4 regions of the Methylomonas albis genome follow, and region 2 is predicted to be linked to each of the others. Evidence: riboswitches for the same ligand, from Rfam matches in the RefSeq annotation. Region 2 holds a riboswitch; each other region holds the start of a gene.

Region 1 (5,590 bases), 560 kb from region 2:
GATCAAAGCCCCAACCATATCCAAGATTACCGGCGAGCGTCAGATTATTGCCAACCAATCTGGTCGATACGTCGAACAATTCGAAGGCATCAGCGGTAAAACCGAGATGATTTACCAGTAACCATCCGGAGCGACCCGGTGTGGCGGACTCTAATTCCGGGCGATATTCCAGCGTCATATCCCCCAACAGCACCCGATTAGTAGGCGGAGTCACATCAACTCGAAAACGCATCACGCCTCCTAGACCGATACTGCCAGTGGCTGTCCCGAATATATTGCTCGGATCGAACGCAAAGGTAGTTGCTTTATTTTGTCGTTGGGTCGGATTGGCAGGAACGACTGCTTCGTTAACAGCGAACTGCAGGCCTACAGCTGAGATTTCATTGGCCGCATAATCGGCGGGATCGGTAGGCGTATTGGCGTCTCGCAGTTCTATAAACGTTTTAGATGCCACTGCGCTGGCATTAAAAAACTCTTCCACGTAGATGGAGGGGGCTGGCGTGTTATCTAAAGCAATACCCGCAGCCAAGGCATCGCCGTCTATATTTAAAGTGAGTGCGCCGCCGGAAACCGTAGCGGCGTTAGCAAAGCTTGGGAAGAAAAATCCAAAAAAGACAAATCCCATTGAAATCACAGTCATTGTGAAATAGTTGGTAGTGCGTTGTTTCATAAACATAAGGTTGGCCGAGTGGTTTGATGCAAATAAATTGCGCTAGCCAAACAGGGACGATCAAAAATGCGTAAGGTCATTGTTGATCATCCTGTTGGCTACGAGCGCAGGCGGACCCATCCGGCACATCAGTATTTGCTGTTCCGGATGGTTTTAGCTAATAGTGTTTAAGCGACACGTTTCCGGCGATTCATGCCAAGCAAACCGAGCAAACCGCTACCAAAAAACCATACAGCTGCCGGAACCGGCACTGCCGATGGGTTCAATTCCAGGTGACCGAAAATGTGATGAGGATCTGACGAAGCGAAAAAATCCCCGTAAGTCATCACACCGACATAATTGCCGTCAACCGAAGTGCCCCAAGTCAAATCGCCGCTCAGGTGAAGCAGGCCAGAACCATCAACCGATTCAACGGAGTTGACCAAGGTGAACAAAGTGTTGGCACCAAATCCGGCATCATTCGATACGACATTCCAGACACCATTCACTTTCTGCAAGTCCCAGTCCGTGGAAGAGTTGTAATTGCCGGTTGCACCCAGAGCGTCCCTGAAACGAATTGCACCAGTTAAGCCGATCTGACCAACGGAAGTGTTGTTGGCATCCATGGTAGTTTTTTGCAGCGTGCGGTTATCCGCTAGGCCGGGGCCATTGGCATAAGTAATCGTCGACGTATTGCTGTTCACGCTGAACAACATATTCGGCACGTTGCCACCGCTACCAGCATTACTAGCGGTGATGTAGGTTTGGTTAAAGCTCGAATCGAAATATTGCTCGAGAATGACACCATTCGGAAAGTATCCAGGTACGATTGTTGCCGCCGCCATTTGCGCGTTGTCGATAGTGACGTAAACGTTGCCACTGACTTGCGAAGCACTGGCAGTCGCGGGAGACAATACCAAACCAATTGCGACCAATGTAAAAACACCGGCAACCGCCGATTTTAAATTGCAGTTTTCCATCAAAATTTTCCTTCATTGTTAGGGTTGAAATTCATCCTCCGGAAGCGGCACGCAAACAAACAAGTTTCTCATACGGCACGCTACCCAAGTGCAACCCGGCTGTCTTGGCCCCAAGACCCGTGGCTTTCCGGCTCCGTCTCACGGCGGATGTGGCAGTGCGTCCATCCCTGGACTTTGCTCCTTTCCCTGAGCGAAGTTGTCCTAAAAGTCCGACGTAAAGCTTGCCTTTACCGCCATCGCAGAGCACAGATTGTCGATGGCGGCTAACGAAGCAACATTGGTAAGGTAATAAGACGGGCTATATTCCATAAACCATTGCTCTTCTGTTAATAAGTCGTATGGGCGGAGAAATCGACTACGGAAACATGGAATTTTTTTGCCGGGGGATGTGGTTTTTAGCGGAATTTTTTATAAACAATTGAATATAAAGGGCAGAACCCTTAGACGGACAAAGTCTTGATGACTGATGGTTGGAGCTAAATTAGAGCGACTAACATGGATAGCCTATTTGTTCCACTGAAGTCTTCAACGGTGTAGAGGACTTTTGGCGAGCATTGGTCTGCAGCTGGCTACCCGTTCAAAAGCGTAACGCCGCGGAAAAATACAGCGACGCACCGGCAGAAGGCACCACGCGCCCACCGCCAATATAGCCGCCGCCGAAATATTGGAAGGGCTGAAAATAGTCGTTATCCGTCAGGTTTTTTGCGGTGAGTGCCAAACGCAAGCCCTGCATTTCATAAGCGGCAGTGGCGTCAAAGCTGTGATAGCCATTGACCTTAAACGCATTATCATGGGCGATGTAGCTGCCTGAGCGCAGATTGACTCCGACCCCCAAAGAAACCCCGGTAAGCAATTCATTTTTAAAACGGTAGTTAACCCACAAACGCCCGGCGTCCTCAGGTACCCAGGCAACACGGTTGCCTTTGGCGATTCCACCTGAGTCCAGCATAAAACGGGCGTTGGTATGGGCATAATTTGCCACGACTTGAAACTCGTCGCTGAATTGCCAGAGTAAGTCGGTTTCAATGCCTTGGGAACGTTGATAGCCCGAAGAAGTGTAAAACAAGCCCACACCGGTATTCGGCACAGCCACCTGTTGGCGGTCTATCTGATAAACGGCCACTTGCCCGGAAAGCCTGTTGGCAAACTCGAACTTGAATCCGGTTTCCATTTGCTGCGACATTTCCGGCACCGGGGCACTATCGAAATTCACGAACGGCTGTCCGCGCATGCCTTCGCTATAACCGGCGAAGAGCGAAAGCTGATCGGTGACATCGTAGACCGCTCCAAGCCGTGGCAATAATTCCAGGCGAGTGGTGGTATTGGAATGTTTGACGACTTTATCATCGTAGGCAATTTCCAGGCCGCCTAACCTTAAACTAAGCAAGGTATGTAGACCTTTGGCAATAGTACTTTGCCACTGCAGGTAACCGCCGTATACCGTATTCGCTACAAATTGGTTATATGCGCCTACTCCCGGATCGCTGTACGCGACCGGAAACGACGGCTTGCTGAGATCGACAAGTCCTATCGGCCCAGCGGCCTCGACGAAACCATCATCTTTCAGCTTGCTATAGTCTCCACCGAATAACACCGTGTTATGGGTGATGCCAAAATCGAAGCTGGCTATCGCGTTGGCGATATAACTAAACTCCTGCTGCTGCTGCGCTAACTCGCCATTGACCAAGGCCCAGGTTGAGGGCGCGAGCAGCGGCGTGTCGGCAACGAACGTGCCGTTAAACAGCGTCTGAATTTTTTCATCGAAGCTGGAATTGGAGTACCGCGCTCTCAAATCCATGCTCCAAATGCGGTTGATGTGATGCTCCAGTTTGGCCCACACAGCCTGGCTTTCCGAGGTACTATCGGGAATGTCTGAGCGGCCAATGTACAGATCGCGCGGTACCCGAAAACTACCGGCAATAGTACCGGTCGCCGGCAGGCCCTGATATTCCGGCTGGGCCCAGTGCGAGACTTTGCCCTGGAGCGTCAAAGTGGTGTTTTCGTTATCGGTCAGAACCAGCGATGGATTGATGTTGTAACGCTCGGTGTGAATGTCGTCGATAGGGTTCTCCGAATCAGTGTACTGAGCAGTGACTCGGAATAAGATGTTGTCGTTGAGCGGCTGATTGAGATCAAAATGCGGCTGGTAAAAATTGTAACTACCTGCGGTAAAACCGATTTCGCGGGAGGCTTCGCGTTGCGGAAGTTTTGAGACCACGTTGATTACGCCACCCACCGGCGAGCCGGAACCGCCGCTGTAAAAAATTCCATTGGCGCCTTTCAGCACTTCTACCCTTTCCACGTTAACGGTGCTTTCCCGATCACCGGGATTGTAATATTGGGTAAAGCCATCGATGAGCTGTTCGGCTCTGAAACCGCGCACCAAAGTCCCTTCGATGACCGGACTGAATAGTAGACTTCTGGAAACCACACCGCTGACATTATTCAAGGCATCGCTTAAAAACAGTGTTTGCTGGTCATCGATCAGTTGCCGATTGATGGTTTGAATCGACTGTGGGATTTCCTTGATAGGTGTATCGATCCGCGTGGCGCTGGCAATAGTGGTCACCCGATAACCGGCTTCTTGACCGACAACATCAACTGGCGATGCGAGATTGGTAAGCGCCTTGACTGGTCTCGTGGCAGTAACCGTCAGGCTATCCATTAAAGTGACTTCGGTTGCGCGACTTGGAGCATCGATTTGCGATTGCTGCTCGAGCAGAGTGGCGGTAGCTGGATCGATAAATCGGTAACTTAGCCCACTATTTTTTAACAACAATTCCAACGCTTGCGTGGGCTCCAGATCACCTTGCAGAGTTTTGCTGCTAAAACCGCGCACCATGTCCGCGGAAAAAAGCAGTTGAATATGCGCTTGATTAGCATACCTAAGCAGCGCGTCGTTAAGGGATTGTGCCGGGATATCGAAGTGACACAAGGTATCAGCCGAAACCGCAGGAGCGACCAACACCATACCTGAGAATGAGAAAATACAAGTCAGCAGCAATGCTGGCGTGCCAAAAAAACAATAGTCCTTTGGTCTGGTCATGAACGGCAACAATAATTTACGTCGATATCCGCGTGGACGCCCTAAGCTTGAAAAACTTTGGACGGCAATTGTGAACACTTTGATTTACTACAATGCGGATTCAGCAAAAATTAACTTCCCGATTGCAGTTGCCATCAGAACTAGCAGTAGAGCCGCATTCATTCGCCACATGGCCCTGGTTATTGTTGAGAAAGACTTAGCGGTGCAATAAAACCCACCAGGGCCCAATTGCGGTTTGTTTCAGCGACAGTGCCGCAGTGACTGTGTGCAGGGTTTGTTCCGGGTTATCCAGCGAAAACACACCGGTAACCCGCAGGTTTTTTAATGCGGCATCGGCGAGGAAAATTCGACCTAAGCGATACCGCTCCAGTTCGCTGATAAGCTCAATTAACGGACGGTCATTGATGACCAAGCGATGCTGTTGCCAGGCGGTCGTTTGTTCCAGCCTCGCCGCCTGGGGTTTTGGCAATGATTGCCCTGCGTTGTAGTTTATTTGCTGGCCTTCTTGGATCTCGACGTAATCCGTCGGCGTGGTTAGCCGGGATACGGCTACCGCATGCTGCTGCACGATCACATCGGTTTGGGAGCCAACACTTTCATAGACATCGAATACCGTCCCCAGCGCACGGATATTGAGATTGTCCGCTTTGACTTCAAACGGTCTGGCGAGGTCTTTGGCGACCGTAAAGCGGACTTGCCCATGATGCAAAACGATCTTCCGGGCAAACGCATTAAACTCAACCGAAACCGCACTATTGGTGTTCATCAACAAGCGACTACCATCGCTAAGCTCAATTTCTCGCAGTTCGCCGGTTTGTGTGCGGTAATCGCTCAAATAATCAACCAACAATCGCGATTGCTGAGGCATGATCAGGCCAATCACCAACAAGCACGTCGCCGCAATGGCAAACCCGG
Region 2 (5,590 bases):
TCAACGCGGTCGGCAGGCCGTCTATGAAGCGGTTGTCGATGCCTGCAACATTGACCAATAGCCTGATGCCATCGGTGATCAATTCCAGCGCACCGCTGGCCCGAAACACCCCGAAAGCCACCAGCATCGCCACCAGATAGGGAATGACGGTGATCGCGGTTTGAAAACCGTGCTTGGCGCCTTCGACGAACAATTCGTAAGCATTGAGACCTTTGAGGGCCGCAGCGGCGATGAACGACACAACCAGACTGAACAAAATTACCTGGCTGACTAAGGCAGATTGTTTCAGCATCTCGGCCTGATCGAGTCCTGCAAAATAGGCCAGTATGCCGCCGACCAATGCGGTGATGCCGCCGAGATAACTCAACACCACCTTGTCCAGCAGATTGATCTTCTGCACGGTGGCGACGGCCAGCAAGCCGGTCAGCGTCGACATATAGGTCGCGATCAGGATCGGGATGAACACGTCGGTCGGATTGGCGGCGCCGAGCTGAGCCCGGTAAGCGAAGATCGTCACCGGAAACAGCGTTACCGACGAAGTGTTGATCACCAAAAACATGATCTGCGCGTCGCTGGCGCGCTCGGGATGCGGATTCAAAGTTTGCATTTCCTGCATCGCCTTGATGCCCATCGGCGTTGCGGCATTGTCCAGGCCCAGCATGTTGGCGGCGATATTCATCACCATCGCACCCAGCGCCGGGTGATCTTTCGGTATCTCCGGCATCAAGCGGCTGAACAGCGGATTGAGCGCCTTGGTCAATAGATTGATGAAGCCGCTATGTTCACCGATTCTCATGATGCCCAACCACAAGGCCAATACGCCGCTCAAGCCCAACGAAATCTCGAACGCAGTTTTCGACAGGCTGAACATCGCCGTCATCAACTCAGCAAATACCTTGGTATCGCCCAGCACCCATAACTTAAACGCCGCGACGATAAATGCGGACAGGAAAAAAAACACCCAGATTAAGTTAAGCACAATGACGGACGACAGTGGGGTGGCAACAACTGATCGCATTTTACCAACAAAGCAGGGAGGCGATTGAAAATCAGCCGTTGCTGATTTGAATGAAATAATTCAAGTCGAGATGCTGCTGGAAAATGGCTCCGCTGACTGAATATTGGTTTTTGAAACATACCAATATTGCTGATTGAAACTGGTTGGTTTATTAAATTGTGTCATATCACATAAATGGCATATCTGATTGCGTGATAAGGCTGACTATTATGGATTTATAATATGCTAACTAATTGATTTTTGGGAAAGTTTATTTTGGCGCACAATTTGATTGCCTTTTATCGCGGTCGAGGTGGCCGTGTCGGCAATAGCCGGCTAAAACCAAATGCATCGGTGTTTTTTGCGGAATGGATAAAGCGGCATCGTAAGGTTAATGGATTTGGTCACGGATTGATCATTGAACGGGATATTCAAAAAACCAATAAAGCTACACCCGCTGTGAAGCGGGGTCGGAAAACCATGGGTCTCGCAGGATGCGAGACGGCCGGGTTGCCTGTGATGAAACGGAGCTTTTCATACCACTACAGGTTAGAGAGCGACAAATTCATCATGGTTAGTGCTGATCTAATAAAAATTATGGGCCTATTATGAGATTCAAACCTTCCCGTTTAACCCTGGCAATTGCCACAACCTTGGCTGGCGGCGCTTTGTCATTCAACGCGGCTGCTAGTACCACGATGTACAACACCTTTATAGCCGCCAACGATGCCGCAACAGACGGCTGGGTATACGGTTTTTGTACTAGCTGCACCAACTCAACGCGTGCAATCAATTACGTTGCTGGCCAAGCTTATACTGGCGGCGGTCAAACTGGCGGCGGATTTTACGGAACCAACGAGAGTAATCCTACTCAGTACACTTCGGCTACCCCATTTAACTACGGCGGTACTTCGCAGTTGAACTGGGGGGCCCATCTGACTTCCACCGGAGACAGCGCGGAGATTTCCCAGGCCGATGCGCAAGCGCGTTACGGTTACGCTGCGAATATCGACACCGGCGGTGGTGCCTGGCGTGACACGGGTGGTAGCACCGGCGGTGTGACGACCGGTTGGAAACATCAAACCGACATCGGCTTGATCGAGTCGGATGTAACGCAAAATGTGACCTTGAATCTAACTAACCTCGAGGTGTTGACAGCGGGACTGGGATATTCGCGTTTCGGTATCACGGTTTTCGACGGTATGGATAGTCAAACCGCTGCCTATGTACATCACGGTGGTTGGAATAATTACGGTACCTATTCACCTGGAGGAACGACCCTTCATCCTTACGACATGAACAATCCGTTTGGCACGATTGGCTTAACCAATATTGGTTATAGCGATTACGTTGATAGTACTGTGGCTCACGCATTTACATTCACTGCGCAAGCGGGACATGTTTACAGTATTTATCTGGGGGGTGTTGACTTTAGCACCTGGAAAGCTGGTGTGGCGGATTATCAGTTGAATATAACCACTTCAGCCGTGCCTGTTCCCGGCGCCGTCTGGTTATTCGGTAGTGCCTTAGCCGGCCTGGGTGTCACGGGAAGACGAAAAAAAACCCTTTCTTAAGCACTACACCGCACTACCAGCGCGGCGCAAGTCGCCGCGCTTTGGTCTTGAACCCGATACATCGGCAACCGGCTGTGATTGGGCGGATGAATTCGGCTCAAGGAAATCTAAAAAAATAATAAAGGATAGGATATGACTCGATCCATTTTGCCAGCCCCGGGACGGACGCCCTGGCTGATTTTTCTGGTTGTGCTTTTCAATAGTAGCAACCTGTTCGCGTTCGAGAACTTGCCCGCCAGTAGCGGCAATCCATCGTTTTACTTGCCATCCATCAGCGGTGGCATTGCCCACTTCATGGGTTCGGCCAACTGTGGTTCCTGCCATGACAGTACCACCGCCCAATGTCGCTACGTCAATTCTCCAGTCGGTTGTACCGGTAACGGTAGCCCGCTGGCTTATTTCGATAACAACGGCAAGGACGTTTCCATTCGCGAAGCCTGGAGTGCCACCATGATGGCCAACTCGTCACGCGATCCATTGTGGCGTGCCAAAGTCAAAAGCGAACTGAAAAAGCATCCCGCGCTGTCTGCGGAAATCAACGACACCTGTACCAAATGTCACGCACCGATGGTCAATGCCGATGCCAAAGCGGTTAGCCAGAGTTTTAATATCTTCGACACCGTGGATGTCAATAACACGGTACTGCCGGGCATTTTGAGTCCTACGAATTCGCGTCATGATTTAGCTGCGGATGGTGTGAGCTGTAGTTTGTGTCATCAGGTCAAAGATGATCCTACGCTGGGAACCCTAGATGGCTCCACAGGCGGTTATAAAATCGATATGACGCTCAGCGGCGCCAATCGGATCATGTACGGCCCTTATTCGACTATATTTCCGGGGCCTATGCAAAACAACGCCGCTCTGGGTGGTGCACTCAAAGCCAAGCCGCAATATAGCGCGCATATTTCAGGTTCCAAGCTTTGCGGTACTTGCCATGACTTGAAAACTCCGACGGTCTATGAAAACGATAACATCCTGACCCCAACCCTGGAATCGCGTTTCCCGGAACAAATGCCTTATTCGGAATGGGTGCATAGTGCTTATAACAACGATCTGGCACCAGCCGGCCCATTGGCGAAAAGTTGCCAGCAATGTCATATGTCGCGTACAGACGGTGTTTATATTTCCACTCAGCCATCGGGTAACATGGCTGCTTTAACTAAGAAAAACAATTTCGCCATTCACGAATTCGTCGGCGGTAACAAGCTGATGCTGGATATTTTTAATACCAATAAAACTCAGTTGGGTGTGTTGTCGAACAATTTTGCCGCGACCATGGCAGCCACCGACACCATGCTGCAAAGTGCAGCTACCTTGCTGAATACTCAGCAAAGCGGAGCGAAAGGCAAACTGGAGTTTGTGTTACGCGTCAACAGTACCACCGGCCACAAACTGCCGTCTGCTTATCCTTCCCGTCGCGCGCTGTTGCACGTGGCCGTCAAAAACAGCCAGGGCAATGTGGTTTGGGAGTCGGGTAAGGTTAATGCTAACGGCAGCGTGGTCGGTGTCGATGCCGACAGTAATCCCGCCGGCTTCGAGCCACATTACGACCTGATCACTGCGCCGGACCAAGTCCAGGTTTACGAGTCGATCATGGGCGACAATAACGGTGAGGTGACCTACACCTTGCTGAGAGGCCATCATTATCTGAAGGATAACCGTTTGTTGCCAAGTGGTTTTAACAAGGCAACAGCCTCCGACGATGTCAAAGTGGTTGGCGGCGCGTTGACCGACGATGATTTTGTCGACGGCAGCGACGATGTCACTTATCGGGTTGCCAATCTGCCTGCGGGTTCCTACAGCGTGCAAGCGGAGTTGATATATCAAACCGTGGCCTACGGCTATGCGCAGAATCTGTTCGCCGATAGCGATATCAGCGAGGTTAACGATTTCAAAACCATGTTCGATGCCTCCGGACAGAAAACGCAAACCATTGCGCAAGGCGACGAGATCTTGGTGAATGTGCAAAAACTCGGCGATATCGACGGCGATGGCGACGTTGACCTCAACGATGTCAACCTGATCTTGGCCGCCAAAAACACGGCGGCTAATGGCAGCACTGACGCCCGAGACGTTAACAACGATCTGAAAATCGATGTGCTCGATTCGCGTCAGGCAACCTTGTTGTGCAGCCGTCCGCGCTGTGCCGTGCAGTAAATCCTAAGTTGGTCGGGGGCGCCGGTCGCCCCCGATTCTGCAAACCTTCTTACTGAGTATCCGTGTTATGAAATCTTTAAAATCTTTATTGCTCGTGGCTGCGCTGCAATTGGTATCAGCGAGCGGCCAAGCCGCCACTTTGAGCGTGCAGCCGCAAGCCGCTAGCGTTGCAGTTGGCGCTTCGTTCGACGTCGATCTTTACATCAATTTGGACCAAAGCGAATCGCTTAATTACCTAGGTGCCTTTGATGTCGACTTAGGCTTCAATGCCGATAAAATGACCTTAACCAGCCTTACCTTTGGTGGCAAATTAGGCGATACTTCTGTTGGGGAATCGCTGGCTGATTACACTGTAGGCGGTGGCGTTGTTAACCTTTATGAAGCCAGTCTGTTGGAAAGCGACAGTACGAATTGCGTTTTTTGTTTGGCGCCTTATCTCGCCGATTTGCAGAGCTCGGCGTCATTTAAACTGGCAACTCTGCAATTTTCCGCATTGGCGTCTGGAAGCAGTGATTTCGCGTTGACGGTGAATGCCTTGGCGGACGGTTTTGGCGACAACGTCGTAGCTACGGAGCTGACGATAAACGATGCGCAACTAACGGCGGTACCCTTGCCGGCGGCGGTTTGGTTGTTTGCAAGCATGTTGCCGTTGATCGGCTTTCGTAAAAGCTGATGAGCGATTAGGGCCAACCGGCGCACTTGTGTATAAAGCGCGCCGGTTACTGTTTGCCTTGGCTTGTGCCAAGGGTATACAAAAAGAGCAAGCACTTCGTTCGCTGGATTATGTGTCAGACGTCAGCGAATCAGATCTGTTTGGCGAGTTGCCCGGCGTAACCAGTGTAACTATGTGGCGTCAGTTTCA
Region 3 (5,590 bases), 380 kb from region 2:
TGAGCTGTTTTCAGCAAGCTTTTGCGCCATCCGCGGTCACCGCCAACCTCACCGATTGGCAGGGGGTAGCCGAACAATATGCCGCGGTGATGAAGCTTTGGTTAACCATCAAACCCATGATGCAACCGAAATTTATCGAATTACGCTATGAAGATACCGTCAATCATTTTGAAAATTCATTTCGGCAAGTCTTTGAGTTATTGAATCTTGAGTGGACTGACGAAATCAATGCATTTCACGAAAAAGCCCAAGGTCGGTTCATAGCGACACCCAGCTTTGTGGATGTTACACAGCCAATTTACACCCGGTCATTGGCTCGTTGGCAGCATTATCAGGCGTTTTATGAGCCTGTCATGCCCATACTAAAACCCTATATTGCCGTATTTGGCTACCAAGAATAGGAAGTGCGCATAAAAAACCCCGAATCGGCTTCCTGCCGTATTCGGGGTTGCATGCGTCCATGTCTTGGTTAATCCGTCAACAATCTACGTTTTATCCTTCCTGTTTAAAACATTGCGCCCGACTCCTTGAGGCAATCCGTCCCCTGGTTTTCTGTTAACCCCAGCCTTTACGCTTGCTTAGACCAAGAAAACCCATCAGTGCAGTACCGAACAACCAGACAGCGCCAGGCACTGGAACCGGTGAACTAACGGTGGCAGCAGAGATAGTTGCGGAATAAGCCAGGTTACTTCCCGCAGAATGTCCCGCCAAAGGACCGTCGTAACCACCAATAATCATAGTGTATTGACCGGCGGCCAAATTAGTCAAAGTTAAGGTGGCGGTACCATCTGAATTGTCGTCATAGGCCCAAGTGCTGGTGCTGCCGTTGATCAACTCCAGATTCGCACCTAAGGGAAATGCCGCCATTGGGTCGTATGCGCCATTATTGGGATAAGCGCCGTGTCTTGATCCGCCGCCTGTATCCCAGCCGCTCCATACACCGAAGGCTGAACGTAAGCCGGAATTCAAATCGGCACTCACAGTAATGGTTACGTCTGCGTTCGTACCCAACTCAAACATTGCGAAATCGGACGAATGCCCCCAGTTAGGTGGTGGGAAATCACCTAAACCACGGGTATCCAAGTACGAATATGCACCAGCGCCTAGAATATAGCTGCTGTTACCGGTCTGCCCTTGAGCGTCGGCCGAACTGGCGGTCAAAGAGTAGGGTACGCCACCCTGATTGTCGATATAGGCCGTCCAGGCAATTGGCAAACTGCCGGCGTATGCCGAGTCCATGCCGTCGCCGGTCCATGACGCGTTATCGTTATCACTCACGTTAGGGCCAGCCGCGTTGTAAGTCAGATGCGCACTGGCGCTGGTACTTACCAGCATCAGGCCGCCAATAGCCGCTGCCAAAGTCGATTGTTTGAACAAAGAAGAAGTTACCATTGTGTTACCTCATAAAAATAAAAGAGGGGCAATGCTGTTTTTGCATTGCCGCACATAATCAGGGGTTTAAGCGTTTTTACGACGACCGAAGCCAATCAAGCCGGCCATTGCGCTGCCGAACAACCAAACTGCGCCAGGTACTGGAACCGCCGAAGTGGTAACCAACACGTCATAGGTTAAGCCTGATAACGCTGAGCCGCCGTGAGCGCCAACCACCAAGGTATAGAAACCATTCGTTTCCGATAGGCCAGCTGTATCGGTGGCATTCCACTCGGCTTGGTTGAAAATAAAGCTGAAAGACAGTAAATCACTTAGACTGGTTGCATGAGCGCTCCAAATTGCCGCACCCAGGTCTGAGCCTTGAATGTCGGTCGGTGCTGCGCCAGTAATATCAGCCGCGGCTGTGCGGCTTGAACTTAAGCTGGAGTCGGCGCCGCGATACAAGGCTACATCCAGCAACCCGCCGGATGCGAGATTGTTTGCAGCGTAGTCGGTATCGGCTTTGATGCTGATGGTGGTTAAGACGTTGCCGGTCGTCGCGCAGTTATCGGTAGCGCTATTGTCACCACAGCTGATATGAATCAAACCGTAATCCAGGCCAAGGCCGGTTTCGGCTGAGTTGCCGGCGACTGCAATGTAGGGATGATCGCCGGCATTTGGGCCCGAGGTCGGCAGGTCGGCCATGATTGTGCCCCATGTAGACGCGTTGGCGCCTGTGTTTTTGGCGTTATAAGCATTCCACAAGCCGGTAGTTACATTGGTACCCCAAGTTCCTGTTGACGGGGCTTGTATCACTTGACCGTTTGGCAAGGTGATGCTGTTGCCGTTTCCAGTTCCGGTAACATTGGCCAAAGAGCCGGTATTGTCAGTAACGCTGCTGCCGGTAAAAATTTCACGCTTGGTGGCACCGGCTGAGACGCCTACGACTGAGCTGTTGGCTTTGACTACATTGCCCGTACCACCATAAGTATGCTGACCGGAGTACCACATATAAGGCAGGTTGCCGGATACCTCGGTAGCGGTCGCAGCTGCTGTACCGGTTCCTGGTATCAAAGTATTGGCGGTTAAGTCGCCGACAGTATAAGTATTGGTGCCGTTGGCAACGCGGTTGGTGCCGTTGGAGTTGGCTGAAACACCGTCAGTGCCGTTAATGCTATTTGCAATCCCAAAGCCTATGGCGGAATCCCCGGAGGCCACGGTGCCTGCCCCCGTCAAGTTGTAATACTGATGCGCGAATGCTTGGCCGGAAACGCCAGCCAGACCGGTTGTCAAGAGAGCTGCTATAGCGGTTTTGCGAAAAATCATGATCATCCTCTTTTTAATTAAAATAAATGCAACAGCGAAACCGACAAAGCTTGATCAATCACATTGCGTCAAACTTTGCTCAGCACCCATGTCGTACATGGGGCAATCCGGCCTTCTTTAAATTGTTTTTAAGAACCGTGATTTTCCGGCCCCGCCTCACGACGGGTGTGGCAATCCTTGCGTTCACCGATTTGCCGATGAGCCAGCGGTAGACATGGCAGGAATGAAGACCTGATAACCGCAGCTGGAAAGCAAATCCCTGAAGCAAGCACGGTATCTAAAGCGAATAATCGGCCATCTTAATAAAATGTATAAGTTTCAAAGAATTGTGACCTTTTTACGTAGGGTGGTTTCGTTGGGTGGTTGTCGAAACACGGGGAAATAACTCAGAGACTTGTTTTATATAACACAGTTTAATTACTGATAGGGTTTCTGGAATGGGAGGAGAGGATTGTTCTGGCGGATTCGCTCAGGAATTTCTTTCTTTTCTAGTCATTTGTTGTTAGGTTGTTGCCCTGCTAATTGGCTTGGCGATAGATTTTTCAGTGGAGAAGAAGTATGCAAAAAACCGATAAAACCCCGCTCTGGGTGTTCCTGGCGCTATCCAGTATAGAAACTCGCAAAGGCGCGTTGCTACTGATCTGGAGTAGTATCGTTTTTACCTTTTACTGCGTGCCTTGGACGCTCTATTTCGATGGTAATGGCTGGGTGGCCAAATTGTTTTTAATCGAGGATTGGGAGTGGTTCGCCATGATGTTGCCTATGACTTTCTGGTATTGGCTAAGCATGAGATGGGTGGATAAAAACGGTGGCTGGCGCTTAGCAAGTGCGTGATATGCCACACTATCGTTCAAAGCGCCGATTTGTTATAAACGGTCACATGCGCCTTACGCGCGCAAGGGTGATGTCGTCGTGTATAGCTAAATCGATTTTGCGTTGTTCGGGTACTGGCATCCTAAGTTGATCGGCTTTGCGCCTTCTTAAACGATCGGCGGTGCGATATCGCCAATAAGCTTTCGTCAATTTACTGTTGTTTCTATGCTTTCACACATCCTGCCTAAAGCCGAAATATCTATTCGGGAAAACCTGCGTTGGCTATACATCCTCAGAAACCTGATGCTGTTTGCCGTCACTGTCGCGGTGTTTCTTGCAGTGAATGGCCTGGGTATCAATTTGCCGCAAAACCAGTTGTGGCTGGCGATTTTTGCGATTTCGATACTCAATCTCTATACCTGGTTGCGACTGAGAACGCCGGAGGAAGTCACCGAACATGAGATTTTTTCGCAAATATGCATGGATGTGTTGGCCTTGGCTTATTTGCTTTATCTGACCGGCGGCGCGTCAAATCCGATCATTTGGGTGTTTCTGTTGCCGTTGATTGTTACCGCCATCATGCTGCCGCAGGCTTATGCCTGGAATATGGTGATCATTACGTCCTGCGTCTATACGGTACTGATAGCCTACAACGTACCGTTGCCGGCGGTGGAGCCGCATATGGCTCATCCGGCGATGGCGGAAATGACGCCGGAAATGACGTTACAAATGCATTTGATGAACGACAGGCGCTATTTCAATCTGCATGTATTTGGCATGTGGTTTGGTTTTGTGTTTAGCGCCGGCTTAGTGGCCTTTTTCGTGGTCGAGCTGTCCAAAACCTTAAAAGAGCGTGAGCGCAATCTGGCCGATGCCCGCGAAAGCGCGTTGCGAGACGAGCGGGTAGTGTCGCTGGGCACCTTAGCCGCTAGCGCCGCGCACGATATGGGGACCCCGCTGGGTACGATTGCGATTTTAACTCATGAGATGGCTGAAGAGTTGTCAGAGCATCGTTACCCGGATTTGCATCAGAAACTGGTGATTGTTCAGCAGCAGATCGACCGCTGCAAACAGGCCTTGTCGGTAATGTCGGCCTCCGCCGGCGAGATGCGGGCCGAGTCCGGTAAGGTAATGCTGGTAAGTGAGTATATCGATGAAGTGCTGGGGCAGTGGCGGACGCATAAAGCTGCTACTCGGCTCAAGCTATTTATTTCGCCGGATGTCGATATGGAGGCGCGAGTAATTGCGGAACGTACGGTGACCCACTCCATCATCAATATCCTTAATAACGCTGCCGAGGCGTCCCCGGTCGATGCTGGTATCGAGTTTCATGTTGAATGGAACGAGGATACATTAAACTTGAAAATCAGGGATTTTGGTCCGGGCTTGCCCGCTGAGTTTATCGAGTTTGCAGGGCACCAACCGGTCAAAAGTAATAAGCAGGGCATGGGTGTTGGATTGTTCTTGACCTACACCACCATCAAGCGACTCGGCGGTAAAATACAGTTCAGTAATTTACAGTCGGGCGGCGCCTGCGTTGAGATCAGTTTGCCGTTACTAGCTAAGGAGAGTACGCATGACCCAATTACCTATGGATAAGCCCAATTTACTGCTGGTCGACGATGACGTCACCTTTTGTTCGGTGTTGAAGCCAGCGTTAGAAAAACGAAATTTTCAAGTGACTGTCGCCAACGATGTCGATACGGCAATGAAATTGGCAGAACAAACCGAGCCTGAATACGCGGTGATCGATTTGCGGATTGGGTTTGACTCCGGTCTGGAAATGGTCAAGAAATTGATTTCCTTGGATGACAATACCCAAATTGTCATGCTGACCGGTTTCGCCAGTATTGCCACCGCCGTGGAGGCCATTAAATTGGGGGCGATTCATTATCTGACTAAGCCGGCGAACGCCGATGAGATTGTCAATGCCTTGTACAAAAACGAAGGCGATGCGACGGTAGCCATCAGCGATAACCCGCTATCGGTGAAGCGCTTGGAGTGGGAGCATTTGCAAAAAGTGCTGATGCAACATGATGGCAATATCTCTGCCGCAGCGAGAGCCTTAAATATGCACAGA
Region 4 (5,590 bases), 2.1 Mb from region 2:
ACACCTTGAGAAGTTGTAGCATGGCTGTAAGGGTTTACCGGATAGCTAGATGCAAAAGTACCGTTGGCGGTTGGCGTAAAGTTTTTAGGTGAAGCCAAGAAACCGCTATCACCAAACGGATGAATGTTAGTTTGGTTCAAAGAAACGATGACGTTAGGATTGCTGGCCGCTTTGATGAATTCTTTAACGATCAAGTCTTCACTCAAATCCCAAACGTGAGTTTTGGAATATTGGAAAGTCAGCTCAGCCCAGTCATGGTATTTGCCTTTCGCAACGTTTTCCAGAGTTGGAGCAATGCCATCGATTTTGATAAAACGCCAGTCTTCAGCCTGGTTGGCATTTTTTTCCAAACCTTGGAGACCGATCGCCCAACGTGCGCCGCCTGTTGTGTATGTATTGTTGAAACCAGTACCGATGGTGTTAACACCTGCATCCAATTCTCTTAAACATTCAGACAAGTTGCCAGCTGATGACATTGCATGTACTTGAGCAGAGGCAATGACTTCACCCAAAGTACCAGTATCGGCTTTCGGAGCTGTAGCAGCTGTAGCACAAGGATAGTTCAGGAAATTAATCCCCATTTGCGCTTTAGTACCAGAACCATCAGTACGGGTACAGATGTGTACGCGTGCGTTAGCATTTCCTGGCTTGTAGGCAGCACTAGCCAAAGTATACAAATCGCTCGCCCCCACTTTCAGGTCTTTCCAGCTATCCAGTTTGCCGGTCATGATGCTGGCGACTTGATCACGAGTCAAACTAGGCATACAAGCTTCGCTTTCGGCGCCAACGCAAGCATTACCCACGCCAAATTGTGCTTCTTGCAGCGCATTGCGCAATTTCAAAGTAGCACCGATACCAAATACTTGACCGCCTGCTGATTCAACATTCAACAAACCAACATCGGACGGATTAACCGCTGTACCTGATGTATTAACACCACGAAATTGCTCAGGATCAACGTCAGAAATACCGAAATCAGGAATTTCGCTTTTGAATTGACCTGCGGTAGTTGGCGAATACGTGCAAGTAGAAGTCAATAGACCAGTGCCTGTAGGCGCTGTACAAACGCTAGGATCGACGTTCAAAAATTCGACATGAGCAGCTGCGTTATTCCCTTTCGCGTCATCAATGAGTGGAGCAACACCTTTAGCAGAACCACCTACGCTACGTTTGTAAATCAGCAGGTTGGCTTTACCGCCAGCCAAACCGACTAATTGTGGGTTCAGCGGGTTCAATGTGCAGTAATATGCGTTTTGATCTTTACCACCGCCATTATCTTTAAATTTATAGATAGGCTGGGTTGAATCACACATACGATCTGCAGCAATTACAGACGTGCTGGTCGCCAAATGCTCAATATAGTCCAGCGCAGCAGAAGCACCTGACAAATAAATTTCATAAGTATCGGCAGGCGTTACTACGACTTTGCCGGCACCATCCAATGTGATAGCCGCTTGCGCTGTGCCAGCTAATAAGGCAGCAGAAACTGCTGCACCTAAGATTAATTTTTTCATTTTGTCTCTCGCTTGTTAAAAATTAGAGAGCCACTCCCGGATAAAGCCGGAAGTGGCCAAAAGCTTATACAGCCAGTGATTTACGACGGTTTAAGCGCAATACGCCCATCAGACCGGCGCCGAACATCCATACAGCAGCTGGTAGCGGCACGGAAGCAACAGGAGGCGCAGTAAAAGTCAGACTGTTGCCAGCCAATTTCCATTGACCAACAAATGTGCTTGCAATATTGTCACCAGTGTTTTGGTCCAATACGCCCAACTGAAAACCAACCGCATCACCATAGTTTGCTTGCGGGTCTTGAATCCAAGTACCCCAAACGCTAGCGGCATTAGCGTGCTGGCCAGTACCAGCGGAGTCACTATCCAAAGCCAATGTGCTCAGATTTTGTGAAGTAACGTTAGCAACTCTGCTATTGATATCGATTGCGTGGTTTTCTATACCTGAAGACACGTCAATTCCGAACAGAATACTTTGGGTAACAGCCAATGGCGCGTTACCTGTGATAGCGGCACCAAAATCAACAGAATTGCCGACAGCAACTGCGTATTTGATTTTGCTGGTGTTTGCACCGGTAATAAACGATGTCCAGTTGGTCAGAGCAGACAGGTCAAAATTCAAGCTGTAATTTGTGTTACTGACGTTGGCAACCAAGTCGTTGTAGGTCACGCCGGTATCCAGGGTAAAAGTTTTACCGGTAGTGATGTCGTAAGCAGACAAATAAGCTTCGTTTAAACCACCGCCGTTTTTCTCGATAGCAGCGTTAGCTGAACCAGCGCCTACCAACAGAGCCGCTGCAACCATAGTTTTTGCAAAATGTTTCATTGTTTATGCCTTATGTTTAAAAAATAAAAGTCTTAAATACACAAGGTGACAACCCAGCTATCTTGAAGTCTATCGCAGACATAAGACCTGAAGCTTTCCGTCCCCGCTTCGCAACGGGTTTGGCTTTTACACGCTTTCCTAAACTCAACACCATCTAACAGATAAACAGTGTCGCCTTTCCCCCGCTACCATTTTTTTCCACCTAACCTCCTCCCTATCCTCTTCCTTCGCCTGCTCCCTTTGCGTGCCATCCCTGTTCCTTAGTTACTCCAGAACTTCTGCTGAGCACCAAGCCCCTTGGTGCTTCAACTTGGGGTGGATTATTCCAGAGCAATAGCGGCGTTTCGGTTACAGCATTGTTAAATTCACGTGACATGTAATACATCTGTATTACGAATAAGCTGGCTAACGCGGGTAATCGGGAGCTGGGTTGCGGGTGTATCTCTTAATGACAGTGTCCCGGCGGGCGGGGGTTCTGATGCGAAGTCTTTTACAGCCTCAATAGCTATTTGACACTAAGGCGATTTATGCCAATAAAGTCCCCAAAGCAAGCAACTTTCCGTTGACTGAGCAGACTGGTGCTGAGCGAAGCCAAAGTAACCGAAGTCAGCCGTTCGCTGAGCGAAGCCGAAGTCAGCCGTTCGCTGAGCGGAGTCGAAGCGAACGACATATTTGGCATTGCTAATGGGTACAAACTTTCTCAAAAACCACCTAAAGAGAAGCTCTAAAAATCATCCGTTCATGCTTCCACGGGCTCAGCACGAACGGATAGGCGGTTGCTGTACCAAAGCCGCCGTTCGCGCCAAGCGGTTCGAATGGCAATTTTTAGCGCTTCCCTAAACACCCAGCAAAACTTTGCCATTGACAACGCCCTCTCCGGCATCGCTTGGTTTCTCGACATCGATTTGCAGCACCTGCAAGCGGTGCTTGGTTTCCAGAATCGCCAGCCACGACATCAATTTATCGAAAGGCAGATGCTCCAGCCAGACGCTGACTTTATCTTCGCCTTCCGGTGACAGGTGTTTGATCGCCGGCTTTATCTCCAGTTGTTGACTGCTGAAATCAACTATCGCCATCGGCGATTGATTTGCGCTACCTTCTGCCGGTGCGTCAACCACAGCCTGCTGCCGCAAGGCCGCTGCTTGATTGCCGACTTGTTGTAAATAGTTATAGATTTGCCCTTGCGCCTGGATTTTTTGCCTCAACGAGCGGCTCTGTTCGGCAAACGGTTGATAAAACGCCAAGTAAGCGCCATACACCAGCACGATCAGCAAACCGCCAACGGCCAACCACCGCTCTCTGGGCGTTAAATCGGCAAAACGCTGGCTTAGGTGATTTTTGAGAAAAGTTATACCCATTGGCAATGCCAAATATGTCGTTCGCTTCGACTCCGCTCAGCGAACGGTTGACTTCGACTTCGCTCGGCGAACGGTTGACTTCGACTTCGCTCGGCGAACGGTTGACTTCGACTTCGCTCGGCGAACAGTTGACTTCGGCTTCGGTCAGCGAACGGTTGACTTCGACTTCGCTCGGCGAACAGTTGACTTCGGCTTCGGTCAGCGAACAGTTGACTTCGACTTCGCTCATCGAACAGTTGACTTCGACTTCGCTCATCGAACAGTTGACTTCCACTTCGCTCATCGAACAGTTGACTTCCACTTCGCTCATCGAACAGTTGACTTCCACTTCGCTCATCGAACAGTTGACTTCCACTTCGCTCATCGAACAGTTGACTTCCACTTCGCTCATCGAACAGTTGACTTCCACTTCGCTCAGCACAAGTCTGCTCAGTCAACGGAAAATTGCTTGCTTTGGGTACATTTATTGCCGTAAATCGCCTTATGTCATTTTTCGCGAATCTCAAGTTGCGCCTCCACGCCTTTTGCGCCGCTATCGGCCGATTGAATTTTGACTTGCACAGTGATTTGCAACTGTTGTTTGAATTGCTCCAGCTGGCCGATGTCGTTGGCAACCACATGCAATTGCAAATTGCCGTTCAGATAATTGAATTTTTTCAAACGCACGGCCGGCGTGTCTTTCAACAGCAATCCGGAACGATAAATCAATCGCATAAAGCCGCTACCGACGAAATCGTGTTGCTTTCTGAGCTGCACCAATTGTTGATCGGCTTGGGCTTTGACATTGACGATGCGTTTCACATCCGGAAAGGTTTGCTTGAACAGCTCTTGGGTTTTAAGCTCCAACTCACTCAACTCGGCTTGTTGTTGCCAATAGGTATGCAATAGCGCATAGCTCTGCAGCACCAGCGCTACGCACAAAATCATGCCGGCCGGCAGCCACTGTTGCCAGCGGCCTACTTGTCGGTTGCTGACGGCATAAACCCCATTCAATAAATTCAACTCGGCGGGCAATAACTCGGCAGTGCTGGCCATAAACCGCAAGGGCTTACAAACAGAAATTTCCAATTCCGCAAGCGGTAAATTGTCCGGCAGACTCGTTTCGTCGTGGGCTTTGCAGATTGTTAAAGTGCTGAAATCAGCGCCTTCAGCACGGGCTTTTTCCAGCAGTTGCGGCAAAAATAACGCATCCACACCGCCGCCAAGATAGGCGGCGCTGCGCAGAATCACATTAGCGTCGTCGATCAGCAAGGTGCATTGTCCCTGGCTATACGGCAAGCATAAAGCTTCCGAATACGCCGCTTCCAGCGCCAAACCGGCTTCCCGAAACGGCGCAAGCCACGCCGACAATCTTTCGTGCGCGACCGCCGCCACCGCAAGTTTATCTTGGTCTTGCTTTAACCAAACCAGATGATAGTTTTCCACGTCCTCGGCCAGTAAGTCTTCCAACGCAAACGGCAAGGCCTTTTTCAGTTGAGCGGTGCTTTTAATCGCCAGCTCGATTTCCAGCAATAACACCGAAGCGGCCGGCAACAGCAACAGCACGGACTTACCCTGCGCAGCCGCCGTCAACTCGGCCATGGTACCGGACGCCGGCTGACTATCCGGCTCGGCAAGACTCAACCATTCCAGCTTGTCTGCAGACCCTGCCCCGAATCTGACCAATAGTTTGTCAGCCATGCGCCAAGCCTACACGCTGTCGTTTCACTATCCGCGTCCCGCCGCCGCGCTGCAATTGCGACTCAAACTGCAGATGGGTTTTGCCCATATCGATTTGCCCTCTCAATAAAAAATTTTGCGAACTGACGGCCAAGCCGTATTTACCGATGCCGGCATCGGCAACCGCTTCGTCCTTTAAAAATTCGGCGACTTTTTCGAACGGTTTACCTCTGGCT

The links. A riboswitch is a leader RNA that binds a small molecule or an ion and turns the genes downstream of it on or off. The one in region 2 is predicted to bind cyclic di-GMP.
Region 1: linked by a shared signal. The riboswitch ahead of EBA_RS19410 (hypothetical protein) and the one ahead of EBA_RS16990 (VPLPA-CTERM sorting domain-containing protein) in region 2 are both predicted to bind cyclic di-GMP.
Region 3: linked by a shared signal. The riboswitch ahead of EBA_RS18675 (hypothetical protein) and the one ahead of EBA_RS16990 (VPLPA-CTERM sorting domain-containing protein) in region 2 are both predicted to bind cyclic di-GMP.
Region 4: linked by a shared signal. The riboswitch ahead of EBA_RS07560 (hypothetical protein) and the one ahead of EBA_RS16990 (VPLPA-CTERM sorting domain-containing protein) in region 2 are both predicted to bind cyclic di-GMP.

What each region holds. Positions count from the first base shown of each region.
Region 1 covers NZ_JACXSS010000001.1:4,253,738-4,259,327, forward strand. Annotated here, with positions in the region: gene EBA_RS19405 (hypothetical protein) at 1-625, opposite strand, end outside; gene EBA_RS19410 (hypothetical protein) at 838-1,629, opposite strand; cyclic di-GMP riboswitch class I at 1,716-1,793, opposite strand; gene EBA_RS19415 (TonB-dependent siderophore receptor) at 2,207-4,675, opposite strand; gene EBA_RS19420 (hypothetical protein) at 4,674-4,886, shown strand; gene EBA_RS19425 (FecR family protein) at 4,872-5,590, opposite strand, start outside.
Region 2 covers NZ_JACXSS010000001.1:3,688,827-3,694,416, reverse strand. Annotated here, with positions in the region: gene EBA_RS16995 (nucleoside recognition domain-containing protein) at 1-979, opposite strand, end outside; cyclic di-GMP riboswitch class I at 1,435-1,515, shown strand; gene EBA_RS16990 (VPLPA-CTERM sorting domain-containing protein) at 1,606-2,571, shown strand; gene EBA_RS16985 (hypothetical protein) at 2,704-4,728, shown strand; gene EBA_RS16980 (cohesin domain-containing protein) at 4,796-5,401, shown strand; gene purB (adenylosuccinate lyase) at 5,532-5,590, opposite strand, start outside.
Region 3 covers NZ_JACXSS010000001.1:4,068,121-4,073,710, reverse strand. Annotated here, with positions in the region: gene EBA_RS18685 (sulfotransferase family protein) at 1-401, shown strand, start outside; gene EBA_RS18680 (PEP-CTERM sorting domain-containing protein) at 556-1,392, opposite strand; gene EBA_RS18675 (hypothetical protein) at 1,459-2,697, opposite strand; cyclic di-GMP riboswitch class I at 2,796-2,879, opposite strand; gene EBA_RS18670 (hypothetical protein) at 3,256-3,531, shown strand; gene EBA_RS18665 (ATP-binding protein) at 3,736-5,109, shown strand; gene EBA_RS18660 (response regulator transcription factor) at 5,087-5,590, shown strand, end outside.
Region 4 covers NZ_JACXSS010000001.1:1,624,800-1,630,389, reverse strand. Annotated here, with positions in the region: gene EBA_RS07565 (type 2 periplasmic-binding domain-containing protein) at 1-1,514, opposite strand, end outside; gene EBA_RS07560 (hypothetical protein) at 1,579-2,337, opposite strand; cyclic di-GMP riboswitch class I at 2,382-2,471, opposite strand; gene EBA_RS07555 (hypothetical protein) at 2,916-3,065, shown strand; gene gspM (type II secretion system protein GspM) at 3,174-3,611, opposite strand; gene EBA_RS07545 (hypothetical protein) at 3,505-4,116, opposite strand; gene gspL (type II secretion system protein GspL) at 4,182-5,375, opposite strand; gene gspK (type II secretion system minor pseudopilin GspK) at 5,368-5,590, opposite strand, start outside.